Regions from separate parts of the Delftia sp. 11MD genome, predicted to be linked through region 1. Evidence: predicted binding sites of a transcription regulator. Region 1 holds the regulator's gene; each other region holds the start of a gene.
What was found. The regulator FNR, encoded in region 1, switches genes on or off when oxygen is low (the NO sensors DNR and NnrR bind a similar motif). The targets are predictions, from matches to a motif close to TTGATNNNNATCAA.
Positions count from the first base shown of each region.

Region 2: a site for FNR is predicted at 4,988-5,001, ahead of azu (azurin). Genes of this name have one in related genera too.
Region 3: a site for FNR is predicted at 1,458-1,471, ahead of ACRSCF_RS27860 (DASS family sodium-coupled anion symporter). Genes of this name have one in related genera too.

Region 1 is NZ_CP194333.1:4,281,921-4,288,013, forward strand. Features, by position in the region: gene ACRSCF_RS19480 (bifunctional diguanylate cyclase/phosphodiesterase) at 1-710, opposite strand, end outside; gene ACRSCF_RS19485 (HD-GYP domain-containing protein) at 707-1,951, opposite strand; gene ACRSCF_RS19490 (sulfite exporter TauE/SafE family protein) at 2,125-2,850, opposite strand; gene hemN (oxygen-independent coproporphyrinogen III oxidase) at 2,856-4,238, opposite strand; gene fnr (fumarate/nitrate reduction transcriptional regulator Fnr) at 4,400-5,119, shown strand; gene ACRSCF_RS19505 (hypothetical protein) at 5,201-5,488, opposite strand; gene ACRSCF_RS19510 (FixH family protein) at 5,670-5,984, opposite strand; gene ccoG (cytochrome c oxidase accessory protein CcoG) at 6,042-6,093, opposite strand, start outside.
Region 2 is NZ_CP194333.1:2,768,367-2,774,459, reverse strand. Features, by position in the region: gene ACRSCF_RS12520 (DUF4132 domain-containing protein) at 1-319, opposite strand, end outside; gene ACRSCF_RS12515 (DUF4132 domain-containing protein) at 396-3,338, opposite strand; gene ACRSCF_RS12510 (alanyl-tRNA editing protein) at 3,731-4,453, shown strand; gene ACRSCF_RS12505 (hypothetical protein) at 4,508-4,798, opposite strand; gene azu (azurin) at 5,125-5,583, shown strand; gene ACRSCF_RS12495 (hypothetical protein) at 5,754-6,093, opposite strand, start outside.
Region 3 is NZ_CP194333.1:6,094,298-6,100,390, reverse strand. Features, by position in the region: gene ACRSCF_RS27880 (DNA-directed RNA polymerase subunit alpha) at 1-261, shown strand, start outside; gene rplQ (50S ribosomal protein L17) at 448-840, shown strand; tRNA gene ACRSCF_RS27870 (tRNA-Met) at 862-938, shown strand; gene ACRSCF_RS27865 (hypothetical protein) at 1,021-1,338, opposite strand; gene ACRSCF_RS27860 (DASS family sodium-coupled anion symporter) at 1,633-3,138, shown strand; gene ACRSCF_RS27855 (alkylhydroperoxidase domain protein) at 3,151-3,738, opposite strand; gene ACRSCF_RS27850 (CMD domain protein) at 3,735-4,430, opposite strand; gene ACRSCF_RS27845 (putative FMN-dependent luciferase-like monooxygenase) at 4,427-5,539, opposite strand; gene ACRSCF_RS27840 (dipeptide ABC transporter ATP-binding protein) at 5,520-6,093, opposite strand, start outside.

The DNA of each region.
Region 1 (6,093 bases):
CGGAAGGAGAAAATGCGCCCCATGGGCAGGCCCCGGCGCAGCTGGGGCACGGCGCGGCGCTCCAGGATGCGGCCGTCGCGCAGGTCCAGTACGTCGGACGCTTCCATCAGGGGCTGGGCCGACAGCAGCTTCAACTGCTGCGCGTAGGACTCGGCATCGCGCACCTGGCCGGCCAGGTGATCGAGGATGGCCGCGTCGTTGCGGCGCACCAGCAACGCCTCGGGAATGCCCCAGAGCGTGGCGAATCGGTGGTTGAAGGCGCGGATGCGGCCATCGGGATCGCACACCAGGATGGCGTCGGCGGCCGACTCCAGCGTGGCGCGCAACTCGCCCAGCAGACTTTCGAATTCGGCCTCGTGCAGCGCCTGCTCGCGCCGGTCCAGCATGCTGACCAGGAGCACCTCGCCGTCGAGCGCGCGCACGCGCATCTCCACGGGCGCCAGCTGGCCGTCGGCACGGCGCACCTCGGAAATGAACTGGGCGCCGGCCTGCCAGTTGAAAGGGTCGCTCCAGAACGCCTGCTGCTGCGGCGTGGCGGCCAGCACCTGCACGGGCAGTCCCACGGCGGCATCGGTCTCATAGCCGGTGACGGATTCGCTGGCGGCGTTGGCGCGCAGCACCTTCAGGCTGCGGGCATCGATCAGCCACAGCGCCTCCTGCAGTGCATCGAGCAGGCGGGGCCAGGCGCGGTTGAGCGCTTGCTTGTTCAAGACGCCACCTTCGGCGGATCCAATTCCACCGCCCGTTCAAAGTAATAGCAGACACGCCGGCGCGGCGACAGATAGTCCAGCGCGTCGCGCGGCAACTGCGCAGGAGCCACGCCCCGGCGTATGCCCAGCGCGGGAAACAGCTCCAGCGCCAGCACGGGCGCCTGGGCGGCCGGCACGCTGGCGTCATGGACCATCACCGAAGGCTTGAGCGGCCGTGATGCATTGACGGACATGACCATGGCATGGCGCCCATCGGTCAGCTCCACCACCGAGCCCGGCGGGAACACGCCCATCATGCGGATGAAGCCATTGAGCACGGGCGCGGCGAACTTGTCGCGCAGCCGGCTGAACAGCATGGACAGCGCCTCGTGCGGCGTGTGCGGCGTCTGCGCATCGCCGGGATTGCACAGGCGGTCATAGGTGTTGACCAGGGCCAGGATCTGGCCCGTGAGCTCCATGTCCTCGGCCACCAGGCTCAGCGGGAATCCCGTGCCGTCGGCCCATTCATGGTGCTGTGCGATGGCGGTGGTGACCTGGGCCGACAGGCCCATGCGCATGGCGATGGCCACCGATTCACCCACATGGCGCTCGTAGCGGTCGCGCAGCGCGTCGGGCACGGAAGACTCCAGGGCCAGGCCGTGCATGCCTTCGGCGCCGGCCACCGGCTTGCCGGCATCGTGCAGCAGCGCCGCCAGGCCCAGGTCGCGCAGCAGCGCAGCCTCCAGGCCCAGGGCCCGGCCCAGCAGCAGGCCGAGCACGGTCACGTTGACGGCATGCACGCTCTGGTTGCTGCCCACGCCATCGGACAGGAGGTGAATCGCCACGTCCTGCGGGCCGGCCAGTTCGGCCAGGCAGCCGTCGACCAGGGCTTCGGTGGGCATGCGCGCCTGCTCGGGCGCGCTGGCAAGGGTGGTTTCGATGGCCACATAGCCACGCTCCACCTTCTGAAAGCGCGCATTGCAGTCCTCCAGCCGGCCGCGCCAGTTGGGCACGGACAGCAGCAGCGGCGCTGCCGGTGCAGGTTCCTCGGCGGGTTCGGCTGCAGCGGCCGCCACAGCGGGCAGCGGCTGCGGCGGCGGAGTGCGCACCTCGGCCGGCCAGGCGTCGCTTTTGTGCGGAACGCAGCGCACCGCCTCCAGGCCCAGGGATTTCAGGGTCTGGATCTGTGCGCTGGAGGTGATCTTGAAGCTGCTGACCGGAAAGGGATGGTTCAGCCATCCAACATCGAGCTGGACAAACATGCCCGGACGGAGGTCTCGGATATCGATGAGGACGGAATGGTTCACGCGCGGCAACGGCCCCGAGGCTGAAGGAATCGGCAAATGTAAGCCGATGATTCGGGCATTATCTCCAGTTCTGAGGGCCTTGCAGGCAATCCGCGACCCTCAGGACCAAGTCTGTCCCCCGCTGTTGTTCATCGGCACCAGAGACTGGGCTTGTAGATCAGGTCCATCCACAGCGCCCATACGGCCACGCCCACCAGCATCAGGCCGGCCAGCCGCGTGCCCCATTCGGCACGCAGGCCGTTCAGGCGCTGGCGGCCCAGCCGCCACAGCCAGGGGCCGGCCACCAGCCACAGCCCGCTGCCCACGCCAAAGGCCGCCATGGCCGATGCGCCCTGCAAGGGGCCACCGCTGAGCGCGGCGACCAGCACGGCCGAATACAGCAGTCCGCAGGGCATGAGCGCCCAGGCATAGCCCGCCGCCAGCGTGCCGCCAGGGGCGGACACCCAGGGCTGCACGCGCCGCCAGGCGGCGCGGCCCGCAGACTCCAGCCAGGCGGGCTGGCGGGCCTGCACCATCATGGCCAGGCCCCAGGCCATCACGGCGACATGGGTCAGCGTCCAGAACGGCTGCAGCGCCGTGGTCTGGCTGGTGAGCCAGGACAGGCTTTCCATGGCCAGCGCCGAGGCAGCGCCCAGGCTGGCATAGCCGGCCAGCCGCCCGCTATGGAACAGCGCCGTGCGCAGCCACAGCCGGCTTTGCAGTCCATGGACGGCGACCACCTGCCCACCACCCTGTACCGTGCCCTGCCCCGCCCCGCCCGTGACCACGCCGCAGGGCGCGGCGCACATGGCAAGGCAATGGGGCCCGCCGACGAGCCCCATGATCAAAGCGGTCCAGAGCAGCGACAACAGCATGGGGCCTAGATGATCCTCGAAAACCGCGCCCGGTTCTTGTCGGCCTGCAGATATCGGTCAAACAGCATGGCCACGCCACGCACGAAGTACCAGCCCATGGGCGTGACCTGGAATCCCTCGTCGCTGATCTGCACCAGCCCCTTGGCCTGCAGGTCCTGAAGCGCCGCCAGCTCGGGGGCGAAGTACTCGCGAAAGCCCAGCAGCCAGGCCTGCTCCATGGGCTCGAACAGCACGGCGCCCTGGCACATGATGGCCATGATGACGGCGCGCCGCACCAGATCATCGCGCGACAGTGCCAGGCCGCGCACCACGGGCAGGTGGCCGGCGTCGATGGCGTCGTAGTACTCCTCCAGCGTCTTGGCGTTCTGGCTGTAGCTGGCCCCCACCTTGCCGATGGCCGACACGCCCAGCGCAATCAGGTCGCAGTCGGGCTGGGTGCTGTAGCCCTGGAAGTTGCGATGCAGCCGGCCCTGGCGCTTGGCCACGGCCAGCGCGTCCTCGGGCAAGGCGAAGTGGTCCATGCCGACGTAGACATAGCCGCCGTCCATGAAGGCCGCGATGGAGCGCGAGAGCATGGCCAGCTTGTCGGCGCCCTGGGGCAGGTCCTCGGCCGCGATGCGCCGCTGCGGCTTGAAGCGCTCGGGCAGGTGGGCATAGGCATAGAGCGCGATGCGGTCGGGCCGCAGCGCATTGACCTGGGCCAGCGTGCGCTCGAAGGACTCGGGCGTCTGCTTGGGCAGGCCGTAGATCAGGTCCACGTTGATGGAGGCAAAGCCCAGCTGCCGTGCCGCTGCCACCAGCGCGAACACCTGCTCGGCCGGCTGCACGCGGTGCACGGCGATCTGCACCTGTTCGTCGAAGTCCTGCACGCCGAAGCTCAGGCGGTTGAAGCCCAGTTCCTTGAGCACGGCCAGGCGTTCGACGCTGACGGTGCGCGGATCGACCTCGATGGAGTATTCGCCGCCCGGCTCCAGCTTGAAATGCTCGCGCAGCAGGGCAATCAGCGTGCGCAGTTCATCGTCCGAGAAGAAGGTGGGCGTGCCGCCGCCCAGGTGCAGCTGGCTGACGGCCTGGCCCTTGCCGCAATGGGCCGTGTGCAAGGCCATCTCGCGCGCCAGGTAGTCCAGGTAGACGGCCGCGCGATCGTGGTGGCGCGTCACGATCTTGTTGCAGGCGCAGTAGTAGCACAGCGACTCGCAGAACGGCACATGCACATACAGCGACAAAGGCATGGCCCGCGCTGCGGTACTCGATTTGCGGTGCTCAAGTGCCAGGATATAGTCTTCAGCACCGAAAGCCTCCACGAAACGATCGGCCGTGGGGAACGAGGTGTATCGGGGCCCCGGTACGTCGAAGCGACGCAGCAGCTCTGGGGTGACAGCGGTCATGGGTTTTTTCCTCTAATGTCGTCCACTGTGCCGCAGCCCATTGGCCGCGTCCTTGACTCATATCAAGAGTTGTTCGCGGCAGTGCTGCGACAATTTGATCCAACTCATCGCCATCCACGAGGTCACCGCCGGCGCACTGCTGCGCCGCTGATGTTTACTCCATGAACCTTCAGACCATCAAAGCATCCTGTTCCAATTGCAACCTGCGCGAGCTGTGCATGCCCATGGGCCTGGATGCCGAGCAGATGCAGCGCATCGACGACATCGTGGCCACGCGCCGCAAGGTCAAGCGCGGCGGCCTGCTGTTTCGCAACGGTGAGTCCTTCACCTCGCTGTATGCCATCCGCACGGGCTTCTTCAAGACCTGCGTGGCCACCGAGGACGGGCGCGACCAGGTCACGGGCTTTCAGATGGCCGGCGAGATCATCGGCCTGGATGGCATCGTCAACGACCACCACACCTGCGATGCGGTCGCGCTGGAAGACGCCGAGGTCTGCGTCATGCCCTTCGACAAGCTGGAGGACCTGTCGCGCGAGGTCACGGCCCTGCAAAACCATGTGCACAAGGTCATGAGCCGCGAGATCGTGCGCGAGCATGGCGTGATGCTGCTGCTGGGCAGCATGCGTGCCGAGGAGCGCCTGGCCGCCTTCGTGCTCAACCTGGTGCAGCGCCTGCACGCCCGGGGCTTTTCCAAGTCGGAACTGGTGCTGCGCATGACGCGCGAGGAAATCGGCAGCTACCTTGGCCTGAAGCTGGAGACGGTGAGCCGCACCTTCTCGAAGTTTGCCGAGGAAAACATCATCGAGGTGCGCCAGCGCCATCTGCGCATCCTGGACACGGACGCGCTCAAGCGCATCGTCAACAGCCAGCAGTGCCAGTGAGGCCGCAAGGCCCCGCCCCTCGGCAATGAACAAGGCCCGCTGTCGCGGGCCTTGTTCATTGCCATTGCAGTGCACGCAGGTTCAATCGCGCCCCAGGCCCTGCATGGCCAGATTTGGGTCCGGCTCGGAGACCACGCCGTCGTTGAGATCGTGCGTGGAGCGTCCCAGCATGGTGGTCATGAGGCTGGACAGCATGGTCACGCCCCAGAAGGCGAAGAAAGCCAGCGTGTAGATTCCCTGCCGCGACCAGCCCAGGTCGCCGAGCCAGTGCAGCTCCAGCGGGTCCACGAAGGCGAATACCAGCATCTCCATCACGGCGGCGGCCAGAAAGGCCGGCCAGGCAATCCACATCCAGCGTTGGGCCAACATCAGCGATCTCCTTGAGCTGTCGAGGGGTGGCTTTCATTGTGCGCGCCGCCCGCGCACCGTGCCAAGCCCTGCGCACCCTGCACTGCCTGTAGGAAACCCTTGGCCCTCGCGCATGCTGGAGATGCCATCCACCATGCAAAAAGGCCGCGACTGCGGCCTTGTGCACGGCATTTTCCTGCCTTCAGCGGTCCGTGGGATGGTCCTGCGCGGGCGTGGCCGCGTGGTTGCGGCCGGTGACCGCGGGCGCCAGGCTCTTGGGCACTTCGCGCACGCCATCGGCACGCTCGTTGATGGTGATGCCATTGCGGTAATAGTCAGGATCAATCACGGGATCGGCGCCATTGATCGCAATGACGGCCGTGACCACGCCAGCCACCACGACGGCGGCCGGGCCGGCCACCACGAGCCAGACATGGGCGAACTTCCACCAGGGCTTGCCGGCGTCCGGATGCGAAGGGGCCGTGGCGGGCGCGGAGACTGCGGGACTGGAAGACATGGATAACCTCTTTCTTTCAAACAGCCGGCGCAGCCTGGGCGGTGCCGGCCAGACATATCACCGGGGCACCAGGAAGACGGCCTTTTCGGACGCGCGTCCCGCGCCTGAA
Region 2 (6,093 bases), 1.5 Mb from region 1:
TCAGCTCGGCACTGCGCCGGGGCACGCCCGGGTTGCCCCCATAGAACTGTCCCAGCGGAAGGCTGATGCGCGCCAGCGTTAGCCACAGCGCGTGGTCACGCTGCCAGGGCGCATGCTCGCCGGGCAGCTGGCGCAACCGCTCCTGGCACAGGCTGCTGCTGTCGCGCAGGAAGTCCGCCACCTCGGCATCACGCCCCTGGGCCAGGCGCTTTGCCAGTTCGGCGGCAAAGGCCGGCATGCCCTCGCGCCCGGCCGGCGCGGCCGTGTGCAGTTCGTACAAAGCCTGCAGGGGAAGCGCTGCTGTCTCGTTGTTGCTCATGGTCTGTGGAGTCTTCGGTGATGGGCGATCAGCCGGCCAACGTTTCAAGGGAGCAAAGGTTCACAAAGACAAGGGCTCAGGCAGCCGCCTTGGCCGCCAGGGCCAGCCACTGGCCTTGCAGCGTGGCCAGCAGCGGCTTGGGCAGCCGCGCCGGGTCGGCGCTGGCCCCGTAACCCTTGCTCAGGTCGTGCACGCGCAGGCCTTCCACGGCCACGGGCAGGCCCAGGTCCAGGTAGGGCGGGAAATAGCCGTGCGACAGCTCCAGGCTCAGCTCCAGCGCGGGCAGGCGCCACACATGCTCGTTGATGCTGGGGCCATCGCCCACGGGGCCGGGCCGGTAGCCGAACTTCTTGAGCATGGCGCCGAGCTGCTCCTGCGCCAGCGTGATCGGCGCGGGCGGCAGCAGCATGCCGTTCTTGAACTGGCTTGGCGCGGGCTGCTCGGCGCAGGCGCCCAGCTGGTCGACCAGGGGCTCCAGCTCATAGTCGGCCATGTAGGCCTGCCAGGCCTCGCGCTCGCCGGGCTGGGCCGTGGCCGGGTGCCAGAGGCTGATGCTGCAGCCTGCCGGCAGGGCCACGGTTTCATCCTCCACATCGACCAGCGAGAAATCCTCGGCCAGGCGGAAGCTGGTGCGCGCCAGGCCCGGCGCATCCTCTGCGCGCCAGATCAGGCTGCGCCCCACGATGCGCAGCAGCGGGTGGGCCACGAACAGCCGCTGCCAGCGATCCAATGGCCAGCGCTTGCCGCTGACCAGGGCCGCCAGCATGCGCGGCGCCTGCTGCTTGACCACGGTCTTGAGGCTGGTGGCCAGGGTCTTGAGCTGCGCGGTGGCCGCCTCCCATTCGGGCTTGAGCGCCTCGTCCTTGACCGCAGGAATGGTCTTGCTGGCCTTGTTTTTGTCGTTGAGGACGCGCAGGCTCAGATCGCCCTGCAGCTCCACGCGGTAGCTGTGCGGCCCGACCGTGACCGTCAGGCCCTGGCCCAGGCCGAAGTCGGGGGTCAGCTCGTCGAAGAGCTCGGGCACGCTCATCTTGCGGCGGGCAGCGGCGGCACGCAGGGCGCTGCGCGCCGTGCGCTGCACCTGGTCCTTGAGCGAGCGCGATTCGGAGATCTCCTGCACGCGCAGCAGAGCGTAGAGGCTGTCCACCTCGCCCAGATGCTCGACAGCGGCGGCCGCGCGCTGCAGGCGCGGGCGGTTCCAGGCCTGGACGGCGGCCACCAGCGCATCGACCACGCGGTCATCGGCATGGCCGGGCAGCAGCCTGAGCGCCCAGCGCTGCTTGGGTTCGCCCTCGGAAGCAATCCATTGCTGCACCAGGGCCAGCGCCAGGCGGGCACGGTTGTCGGCCGGAATGCGCGCCAGCAGCTCGCCGGCCAGCGGCGGCAGGCCGCCTTCGGCAATGGCGGACACATGCAGCAGCACGCGGGCCGCGTGCTCGGACAGCGGCGCGCACAGCGCCAGCAGCTCGGGCGTGTCGAAGGGCTTGATGGCCGCGCTCAGGCGCTTGATGGAGGCGAGCTGGGCTTCCAGGTCCACACCGCCAGCGGCAGACGCTGGCGATGCGGCATCCGCCTGGCTTTCTTCCGATGCCGAGGCGCCCTGCCCGGTCAGGCCCAATTGGTTCAGCCGCTGCTGCACGCTGCTGGCCGAGGCCGCATCCAGCTTGCCGCCGGCCAGCAACTGCGCCAGCAAGGGACCGACGGCGGGGTCGGGGTGGGCCAGCAGCACGTCGCGGCAGGTCAGCAGCAGGTTCTTGGGCGGCTTGTTCAGCCAGCCGGCATCCACCAAGCTGGCCAGCGGAATATGGGCGGCCAGGCCGGCCATGGCGGCGCGCAGGCCCTTGGCGCTGCTGCCTGCGATGAGCGGGGTCAAGGTGGGCAGCGTGGCCTTCAGGCTGGCGGTGTCGAACGCGGGCAGCACATTGACCAGGTCCTTGACAGGCACCTCGGCCAGATCGGTCGGTCGGCGGGTCACCAGTTCGCGGATCGCGCTGCGGTAGCGGCGCAGCTCGTCCTCGCGGTCGCAGTGCTGGGCAATGGCCGGCAGCAGCAGGGGCAGCAAGGCGGCATCGTCCTGCTTCATGACATGCATGGCCAGCGCCAGGCTGATCCGATAGCCGCCGTTCTCACGCAGCTGCCTGGCAAAGGGCGCGGGATCCTCGGCCACCAGGCGGTCCAGCAGCTGCAGCGCACGGGTACGCTCCCCGCCCTGGGCATGGCCCAATTGGCCCATCAGGGTGCCCGCCAGTTCCTCACGCCGTGGGGCATCTGCGCTGGCCCAGCGCTGCTCTATCAGGTCCGGTTCGCCTATGTAGGTCTGGTCATACAGCTCGGGATGCGCGGCAAAGAAGCCCATCCAGGACTTCCAGCCCTGCCCCTTGGGCTGCTTGGGTTGGCGCTCTTCGCGGTAGTGCACTATCACATCGGCGAACAGCTTGCCGCCCACGGCGGCGTAGCGCTGCAGGTCGGCATCGTTCAGCTGGGCGATCAGCCGCTTCCAGGGCGCGTGGTACTCGGTGTCGGGCTTGTACTCACCTTCCTTGCGCAGGGCCAGCGTCCAGTCCAGCGTGGCCGTCACTTCCTCGTAGGGCATGCCTGGATAGCAGAGCCAGGGCACCAGGTTGCCCAGCACCATGCCTATGCCTTTGAAGACCGGCAGATCCGCGCTGCGGGCATGGGCCAGCCATTGCTCGGCCATCACGCGCACTTCGGCGGCCACCTTGGCATTGGTCAGCTTCTCGCTGAGCCCTGCCGGCGCATGGCCGCGCGGCACCGTGAGCCGTGCCAGGGCCAGCCAGCGCTCACCGTCATGTGTCCAGGGCGATTCGCTGCTGTTCAGGCGCCCCAGCATGTAAAGGCAGCGCTCCTCGCAATCACGCAGGAAAACCTGCACCTCATCGGCCCGCCCGTCATGAAGCCGGGCATCAAGTTCGGCGGCAAAGGCCTCTTCGCTGAGGCCTTCGTCCAGCCGGTCATAGAGATCGCTCAGGGAAGCTGCGTGAAGATCGGTAGTGCTCATAAAGATGAGGAGATGAACAATGTGGGCAGCCGCAAACCGGGGCCTGCCGGGATGGAGACGGGGGTGGAGCCTGCACGGGATGGACGCAAAGGTTCTTGATCCATTCGGACAGTTCCTCGGAAAACTCACAGATTCATGCCCTGCGTATGTCGTCAGCTTCGGAAAAATCTGTAGCGCCGTCGGCAAGGAATGCGCCATTGTTCAGCGGCACGCGCGCGGCGCGGGCGCCGATCTTGTCAGGTCGCGGACCCGGGCACTTGACAGGCTGTCAAGCAGCCGACTGCCACCGCTGCGGGCCATGGACTGTACTGGGGACTTTTCGCCCAGGCGTACTGCCCGGCCCCGCCATGCCGCCGATACCATGGACCGCGACATGACCCCGGAGACACCCCATGCCCATGCCCCTGTCCCAGACGCACAAGCTCTTTGACGACGACGCCTACCTGGACCGCTGCGAAGCCACCGTGATCGCGGTCAGCCCCGAAGGCATCGAGCTGGATGCCACGGTCTGCTATGCCCGCAGCGGCGGCCAGGCCGGAGACACCGGCACGCTGATCCTGGCCGACGGACGCAGCCTGGCGGTCATCGACACCGTCTATGCCGATGACCGCCAGCGCATCCTGCATGTGCTGCAGACCGATGCGCCGCCCCAGGTCGGCGAGCGCGTGCAGGTAGCCATCGACTGGGACAGGCGCCACCGTCTGATGCGCCTGCACACCTGCCTGCACCTGCTGGGCGTGCTGGTGCCCGTGCCCGTGACGGGCTGCAGCATCTCGCCGGACTCGGCACGCCTGGATTTCGACCTGCCTGAATCCACGCTGGACAAGGCCGATCTGACGGAGCGCCTGAACGCCCTGATCGCCGCCAGCCATGCCGTGAACGTGGACCGCATCACGCCCGAGCAATTGGCCGCCCAGCCCGACCTGGTACGCACCGCAGGCGCGGCGCCCCCGGGCGGCACGGCGACGATCCGCATCATCGACATCCCCGGCCTGGACCGCCAGCCCTGCGGCGGCACGCATGTGCGCAGCACGGCCGAGATCGGCACGGTGGCCGTCACCAAGATCGAGAAGAAAAGCCGCACCAACCGGCGCGTGGTCGTGCAGTTCGCCTGAGGCCTGCCAGACCTGCCAGACCTGCCTGGCCTGCCTTGGCTGCCGCCCCGCGCCTCAGGACATCCAGGACCTGGGCGCCGAGGGGCCACCCGGCTCACGGGACCCCTCGCCGCCCGGAGCCACCCCTTCTGGCTGGCTGCCGGACTTTCGCATCAGCTGCAGGATCTGATCGAGCTTGTCCTGCTCGACGGCGATCGAGTGCAGCCTGAACAGCACGTACGGAATGAGGACGCTGGCACAGGCCATGCCCGCCAGCGCCGTCTGTTGCTGGGAGCTGTCGACGAAGAACGCCGTCAGCAGAAAGATGGCGCCAATGACAGCGCCTATGAAAACAATCACTCTCATAAACCCCCTCTATGTTCCGCAATCGTACCCAAATGTGACTGAGGTGAGTAGAGGCATGCGAGCTGTGGGGTTGCCCGTCGCCAAAAGACGACGGACGGCAAGTGATTCCCGGCGACAGCCACCGCGCATACCCTGCCGGCGTGACGCCATACCGCATGCTTGGAGCGCAGGTCTTCGAACTGTTTTGACTTGATTCAAATCAACCCGCCCTCCCCCATCCTGTCTATGCTGGAGGCAGCCATACAAAGCATCCATGGCGACAGACCGCCTGCCGGTCCATGGCCACCGGATGCCAGCCACCTCACCCGCTTTTCAAGGAGAAAACAATGGCAATGCAATGGAAACCCGTCCTCTTGGCCCTCGCAATGACTGCCGTCGCCGCGCCTGTGCTGGCCGCCGACTGCGCCGTCGAGATCGAAGGCAATGACGCCATGCAGTTCAACAAGCCCACCATCAGCGTGCCCGCCAGCTGCAAGCAGTTCACGGTCAAGCTCAAGCACGTGGGCAAGCTGCCCAAGACGGCCATGGGCCACAACTGGGTACTGAGCAAGACGGCCGACCTGCAGCCCGTGGCCAATGACGGCATCGCCGCCGGCGCCGCCAAGGACTTCGTGAAGGACAAGGACGCCCGCGTGATCGCCCACACCAAGGTGATCGGCGGCGGCGAGACCGACTCCGTGACCTTCTCCACCGCTGCCCTGAAGGCGGGCGAGGCCTACAGCTACTTTTGCTCCTTCCCCGGCCATTCCGCGCTGATGAAGGGCACGCTGACGCTGGCCAAGTAAGCCGGCGATCTGCCTTGGCCCGGGACCTTGCGCCCCGCGCCCTACCCGGCGGCACTTCGGTGCCGCTTGTCGTTTCCGCCCCTCACATTTGCGGGACCGGGCAAGCCACGCTTGCCTGGCCTGCCGGTCCCTGCCGATGCATGCCGATCCGTGCCGTTGTGCGCTGCCTCTCAGTGCCGGCTGGCGGTCCTGCCGTGCGGGCGGCCCTGCATTTCCATGCAACCCTTTTGCATCAGGCGCAGCAGCAGCTGGGTCCAGCTGGCGTCGGCCCATTTGGTGCTTTCCAGCACCAGGGACCGTGCCGACTGCAGGCCGTCGCCGGGCTGCAGCTCCACGCGGAAACTGCCGCGTTCACGCTGGGACGTGACGGCCACCACGCTGCCCAGCAGGGCGATATCGAGGGAAGGGCGCGGGCCTTGCGGGCCGTCCAGGTCCACGCGCAGCACGCAGCCGGGGCGAAGTTCGTAGGTCCAGCGGTGGTCGGCATGGCCGGCCGCGCCCATGGCGTTC
Region 3 (6,093 bases), 1.8 Mb from region 1:
GGTGCCGCAACCGCCTTTGATCCCATCTTGCTGCGTCCCGTGGACGAGCTGGAACTCACCGTGCGTTCGGCCAACTGCCTCAAGGCAGAGAACATCTACTACATCGGCGACCTGATCCAGCGTACCGAAAACGAGCTGCTCAAGACCCCCAACCTGGGTCGCAAGTCGCTCAACGAGATCAAGGAAGTCCTGGCTTCCCGCGGTCTGACGCTGGGCATGAAGCTGGAGAACTGGCCGCCTGCTGGCCTGGAAAAGCGCTAAGCACTATAATTGCGGGCTCTCCTTTTTGGAGAGCCTCAGTGCCTCGGGCAGTACCTGATACGGCTGCCCGAATTAATCAACAACTTGCGCAAATTCGGTTGAGGCAAGCTGCAGATCCGGTAACGGGTCCAGGCTTGCATCCTTGTTTGCGCAAGCCCTAATTACATATTTTAGGAATAAAGCACCATGCGTCACGGTCACGGCCTCCGCAAACTCAATCGCACCTCTTCGCACCGCCTGGCGATGCTGAAGAACATGATGAATTCGCTCATCGAGCACGAAGCCATCAAGACCACCGTTCCCAAGGCCAAGGAACTGCGCCGCGTGATCGAGCCCATGATCACCCTGGCCAAGGTCGACACCGTTGCCAACCGCCGCCTGGCATTCGACCGCCTGCGCGACCGCGACAGCGTGACCAAGCTCTTCAACGAGCTGGGCCCCCGCTTCGCAAAGCGTCCTGGTGGCTACACCCGTATCCTGAAGATGGGCTTCCGCGTGGGCGACAACGCCCCCATGGCCTTCGTGGAACTGGTCGAGCGCGCTGAAGAAGGCGCCGCCGAAGCCAAGGCAGCTGAATAATCTGCTATAATTTTGGAATACCGCGCGATGGAGCAGTCTGGTAGCTCGTTGGGCTCATAACCCAAAGGTCGGAGGTTCAAATCCTTCTCGCGCAACCAAATTGAAAAGGGCTACGACAACTGTCGTAGCCCTTTTTTCATGCCCTCGCGCCAGGGCAAAGGCCAGGCAGACAGCCCGGCATCAGCCGCCCAGCTGGTTGCCGATGCGCTGGCCCAGCCGCAGGCGCACGCGGTGGGCGATTTCCTGGGCGGCATCGGGGCTGAGCACCTCGCTGATGTGCAGCAGCTCGGTGTAGTGCATGTACAAGAGGCCGCGCAGGGTCTTGAAAGCGGCCTCGTGGTCGCCGCCGCAGACGCTGGCGTCATCGGCCAGCACGCGCTCCACCACGCCGGCCTGCAGCAGCGGGATCTTGCAGATGACGGCGTGGCGGGCGATCTCCAGGTCGATCTCCTGGAGCCGGCATTCCCATTCCTCGGGCAAGAATCGATTGGCTGGCATGTCGGCTTTTCTCCTTTTTTCACTGCATGGGTACACCGGGGCGAAAGGCACCCGGTCTGGGGATGCTGTCATGTGAGCGGGGCTCGGTGGCCTGGGTCGCCAGGCTTACTGGCCCGGCCTTGATGCCTGTCAAACTTCGGTGGCGCAGGCGCCCGCTGGAAGCCGGGCTCATGCTGCACTGCATCATGATGTCAGTCATGCGGCGCGGCCGCCAGTGCCCGTGCAGGCTGGTGGGCTTTTGCTCCCGGCAGGCCATGCTCTCTCGGCGCCGCTCCGGCAACGCAAAGGATCCACATGCTCGAGAAGATTGCCTCGCTGTTCCGCTACTTCAAGTCGGCCGTGCCGTTCCGGCTGGTGCCGGCGCTGATCGCCACCGCCGTGCTGTTCGGGCTGCTGCTGGTGCCCGTGCCCGAGGGGCTGACGCCCAAGGCCTGGCAGCTGGTGGCCATTTTCCTGACCACCATCGTGGCCATCATCCTCAAGGTCATGCCCATTGGCGTGATGGCCTTGATGGCCATCGTGATCGTCTCGCTGTCCCAGGTCACGTCAGGCTCGTCCAAGGGCGCAGTCACCGATGCGCTGAGCAGCTTTTCCAGCCCGCTGATATGGTTGATCGTGGTGGCCATCCTGATCTCGCGCGGCCTCAAGAAGACGGGGCTGGGCAACCGCATCGGACTGATGTTCATCGCGCTGCTGGGCAAGCGGACCATCGGCATCGGCTACGGCCTGGCGATCTGCGAGCTGGTGCTGGCACCGTTCACGCCCAGCAACACGGCGCGCGGCGGCGGTATCGTGCACCCGATCATGAAGTCCATCGCCAATGCCTTCGAGTCGGACCCGGCCAAGGGTACGCAGGGCAAGGTGGGCACCTATCTGGCCCTGGTCAACTACCACGCCAATCCCATCACGTCGGCCATGTTCCTGACCGCCACGGCGCCCAATCCGCTGGTGGTGGACTTCGTGGCCAAGGCCACGGGCCAGGCCCTGCACCTGAGCTGGACCACCTGGGCGCTGTACATGCTGCTGCCGGGCCTGCTGTGCCTGCTGCTGATGCCGCTGGTGATCTACCTGCTGTCGCCTCCCGAACTCAAGGCCACGCCCAATGCCGTGGAGTACGCGCGCAGCGAGATGGCACGCATGGGGCCGCTGTCGGGCAAGGAGCGCGTGATGCTGGGCACCTTCGGCCTGATGCTGCTGCTGTGGGCCAACGTGCCGCAGATGCTGTTCGGGCCTGCCTTCACGCTGGACCCGACGGTGGTCGCCTTCCTGGGCCTGTTCGTGCTGATCATCACGGGCACCATCGACTGGGATGACGTGCTGTCCGAGAAAAGCGCCTGGGACACGCTGGTGTGGTTCGGCGCCCTGGTCATGCTGGCCGAGCAGCTCAACAAGCTGGGCGTGGTGTCCTGGTTTGCCGTGGGTATGAAGAACGCCATCGTCGCCAGCGGCCTGGACTGGCTGCCGGTGGCGGCCATCCTGGTGGGCGTGTTCGTGTTCTCGCATTACCTGTTCGCCAGCACCACGGCCCACATCAGCGCCATGATGCTGGCGTTCCTGACCGTGGGCGCCCAGCTGATTCCTGCCGACTATGTCGTGCCCTTCATGCTGATGATGACGGCCGGCTCGGCCGTCATGATGACGCTGACCCACTACGCCACCGGCACTTCGCCCATCATCTTCGGAAGCGGCTATGTCACGCTGGGCAACTGGTGGCGCGTGGGCGCGGCCATGTGCGTGATCGAGCTGCTGGTCTTTGCCGTGGTCGGCAGCGCCTGGTGGAAGCTGCTGGGCCTGTGGTGAGGGCGAAAGCCCTCATGCGGTGGTCCGTGGCTCGCCCAGCGACAGCATGAGCCGGTTGGCCCAGTTGAAGAAGGCCGTGCCGTGCAGCACATCGGAGATGGCGGCATCGTCCAGGCCGGCGGCGCGCAGCGCATCGATGTGGGCGGGCTCCAGCGCAGGCGGCGTCTGGGTCAGCGCCACGGCCGCCGTGACGATGGCGTTCCAGCGCGGTCCCAGGTCCGTGCCCGGGCCTTCGTCGAGCAGGCGCTGCACGTCGCCGCCCCGGCGCGAGAAGTGCGTGGCAAAGCGCGCATGGACCGAGGCGCAGTAGATGCAGCCATTGGCGCGCGAGGTGGCAGCGGCCGCCAGCTCCCGCTCGGCACGCGGCAGGCCGGCGTCGGGGTTGTAGAAGATGTCCTTGTCGGTGCGCGTGCGTGCGCCCAGCGTGTCGGGGTCGCGCGCCAGCAGGCGGAAGTAGGGCGACTGCGCGCGTGAGGCATCGACCAGGCCTGCATGGTGGCGTTCGGTCAGCTCGCTTTCGTCCAGCGGCTCAATCCATGGCAGCCAGTCGAGCTGTTCCTGGGTGAAGACCTGGGGAGCGGCGGAGTTCGTTGAGGTCATGGCTGGGCTTGCAGGGTGGTGGGTTGATGGGCGGCCGGGGGCGCGGGGCGTGCAGCCAGCACGCGCAGCCCCGCCACCACGCGGATCTGGAAGGACAGGAAGGACGCCAGCTGGGACACGATGACGATGTCCGTCTCGCTCCAGCCCGCCTGTTGCAGCGCCTGCAGGGCCCCGGCGCTGGCGTCGCGCGGGTGGTAGGCCAGCAGGTGCGCATGGGCCAGCGCCGCGGCCAGGCGCGCGCCCAGCAGCGCGGCATGGGCCGGGTCCACGGCATAGGCGGGGCCGCTCTGGTCCTCGCGGCTCAGCGGGCCTGCGGGGTAGCTGCCGTACGGCCCGTGCGGGCCGCTGCCGGGCTGAAGGCTTTGTGCACGGCCCCGCACGACTTCGGATGCCACGGCGGCAGCCAGTTCCGCATCTTCGACCGCCAGCGCCTTCGCATAGAAGGCGGCGCTGCGCGGCTCGCCATGCAGCCCGGCCGTGAAGGCGGCCAGGGCCAGCCGCTCGCGCAGCGAGACCGTGCCGGGCACGGGCTCGGCGGGCGTGAACAGGGCGGCAAAGCTTTGCTGGGCCTGCGTGCGCGCCTCGGTGCGGTGGCGGCGCACGCGGTCCGGGGCGCTGCCGGGGGTGATGCCGGCGAGGTGGTCGATGACGTCGTCCGGAAAACGGGGCTGTACGGTGGTGTTCATGGTCATGCGGCTTGCAGCAGTCCGGCCCGGGCTGCGGGGAGGGAAGAGGGTGCCTGCAGATCTGCACGGCGCCAGCCCAGGGCTGGCGCCACATGGGCGGCCGTCAGCTCGATGGAGCGCAGGATGGCGTCGTGCGGCGGGTCGATGGAATGCACCTGGAAGACGATGTCGCTCACGCGCGCCAGCGCCGTGTCGGCGCGCAGCGAGGCGATGACCTCGTCGGGCGTGCCCACATGCACGTCGTAGGCGGCGATGAGATCGGCCAGCGGCGCCTGCGGATCGACGCGGGCCGCCCACTGCGAGGGCTGGGCGGCATGGCGCCGGGCCACGCGGCGCAGGCCGGCCTCGGCCCAGCGCAGCGCATCGTCGCGGCGGTCGGCCACGAACAGCGTGCGCGAGCCCAGGATGCGCGGCGCCCGCCCTGCGGGCAGGCGGGCGAGGTAGGCGTCGATGATGGGGTTCTGGATCTCGGACAGCGTGGCCTGCGGCGCGCCTTCGGGCCGTGGCTGGGTGCGCGACAGCATCAGGCCGTCGCCGTTGGCCCCGGCCCGCGCGCCGCCCTCGGCCGAGAACGTGGCCTGCCAGACGCGCTCCAGCAGCTGCGGCGCGGCCGGGTACAGGTGGACGCCACCGGCCAGCGCGCGCCCGGCCCAGGCGTCCTGCAGCACGCCGAAGTTGCGTGCGAAGACGGCGCCGCGCTCGGCGCCCTGCACGCCAAAGGCCTCGAAGGATTCGGCCGTGCCGCCCGTGCCCAGGCCCACCTCCAGGCGGCCGCCGGTCAGCAGGTCCAGCACGGCCGCGTCCTCGGCCACGCGCAGTGCGTTTTCCAGCGGCAGCGTGATCACGCCCGTTCCGATGCGGATGCGCCGCGTGCGCGCCGCCACATGGGCCAGGAAGACGAAGGGCGAAGGCAGGCCGCCCTCGCTTTCATGGAAATGGTGCTGGGCCACCCAGGCCGAGTCGAAGCCCTGGGCCTCGGCATGGGCGATCTGCTCGGCCACCAGACGGTAGCGTTCGCCGGCCGGCACATCGTCGAGCAGGCGGCTGAAGAAGCCCAGGCGCGGGCCGCTGCGGGGGGTGGCGCCAGCGTGTGTGTCAGGCGGTATGAGGGACAAAATCAATGCTCCTTTTGCCGGGAATGGCGTCCATGAGTTCGCGCGTGTAGTCGCTGGTGGGGCGCTGGAACACTTCCTCCACGCTGCCCGCGTCCACCACCCGGCCCGCGCGCAGCACCGACACCGTGTCGGCAATCTGGCGCACCACGGCAAGGTCGTGCGAGATGAAGAGATAGGTCAGCCCCAGGTCCTGCTGCAGCTGGGCGAGCAGGGCCAGGATCTGCGCCTGCACGGTCACGTCCAGGGCCGAGACGGCCTCGTCCAGCACCAGGACCTGCGGCTGCAGCACCAGGGCGCGCGCAATCGCCACGCGCTGGCGCTGGCCGCCCGACAGCGCATGCGGGCGCCGCTGCAGCACGGCGGCCGGCAGGCCCACGCGCTCCAGCATGTCGTGCACGCGCCGGCGGCGCTCATCGGCCGGCAGCGGGTCGAAGTTCAGCAGGGGCTCCTCGATGATGTCGAACACGCTCTGGCGCGGGTCCAGAGAACTGAACGGGTTCTGGTAGACCAGCTGCACGCGGCGGCGCAGCTGGCGCAGGGCCTCGCCGCGCAGG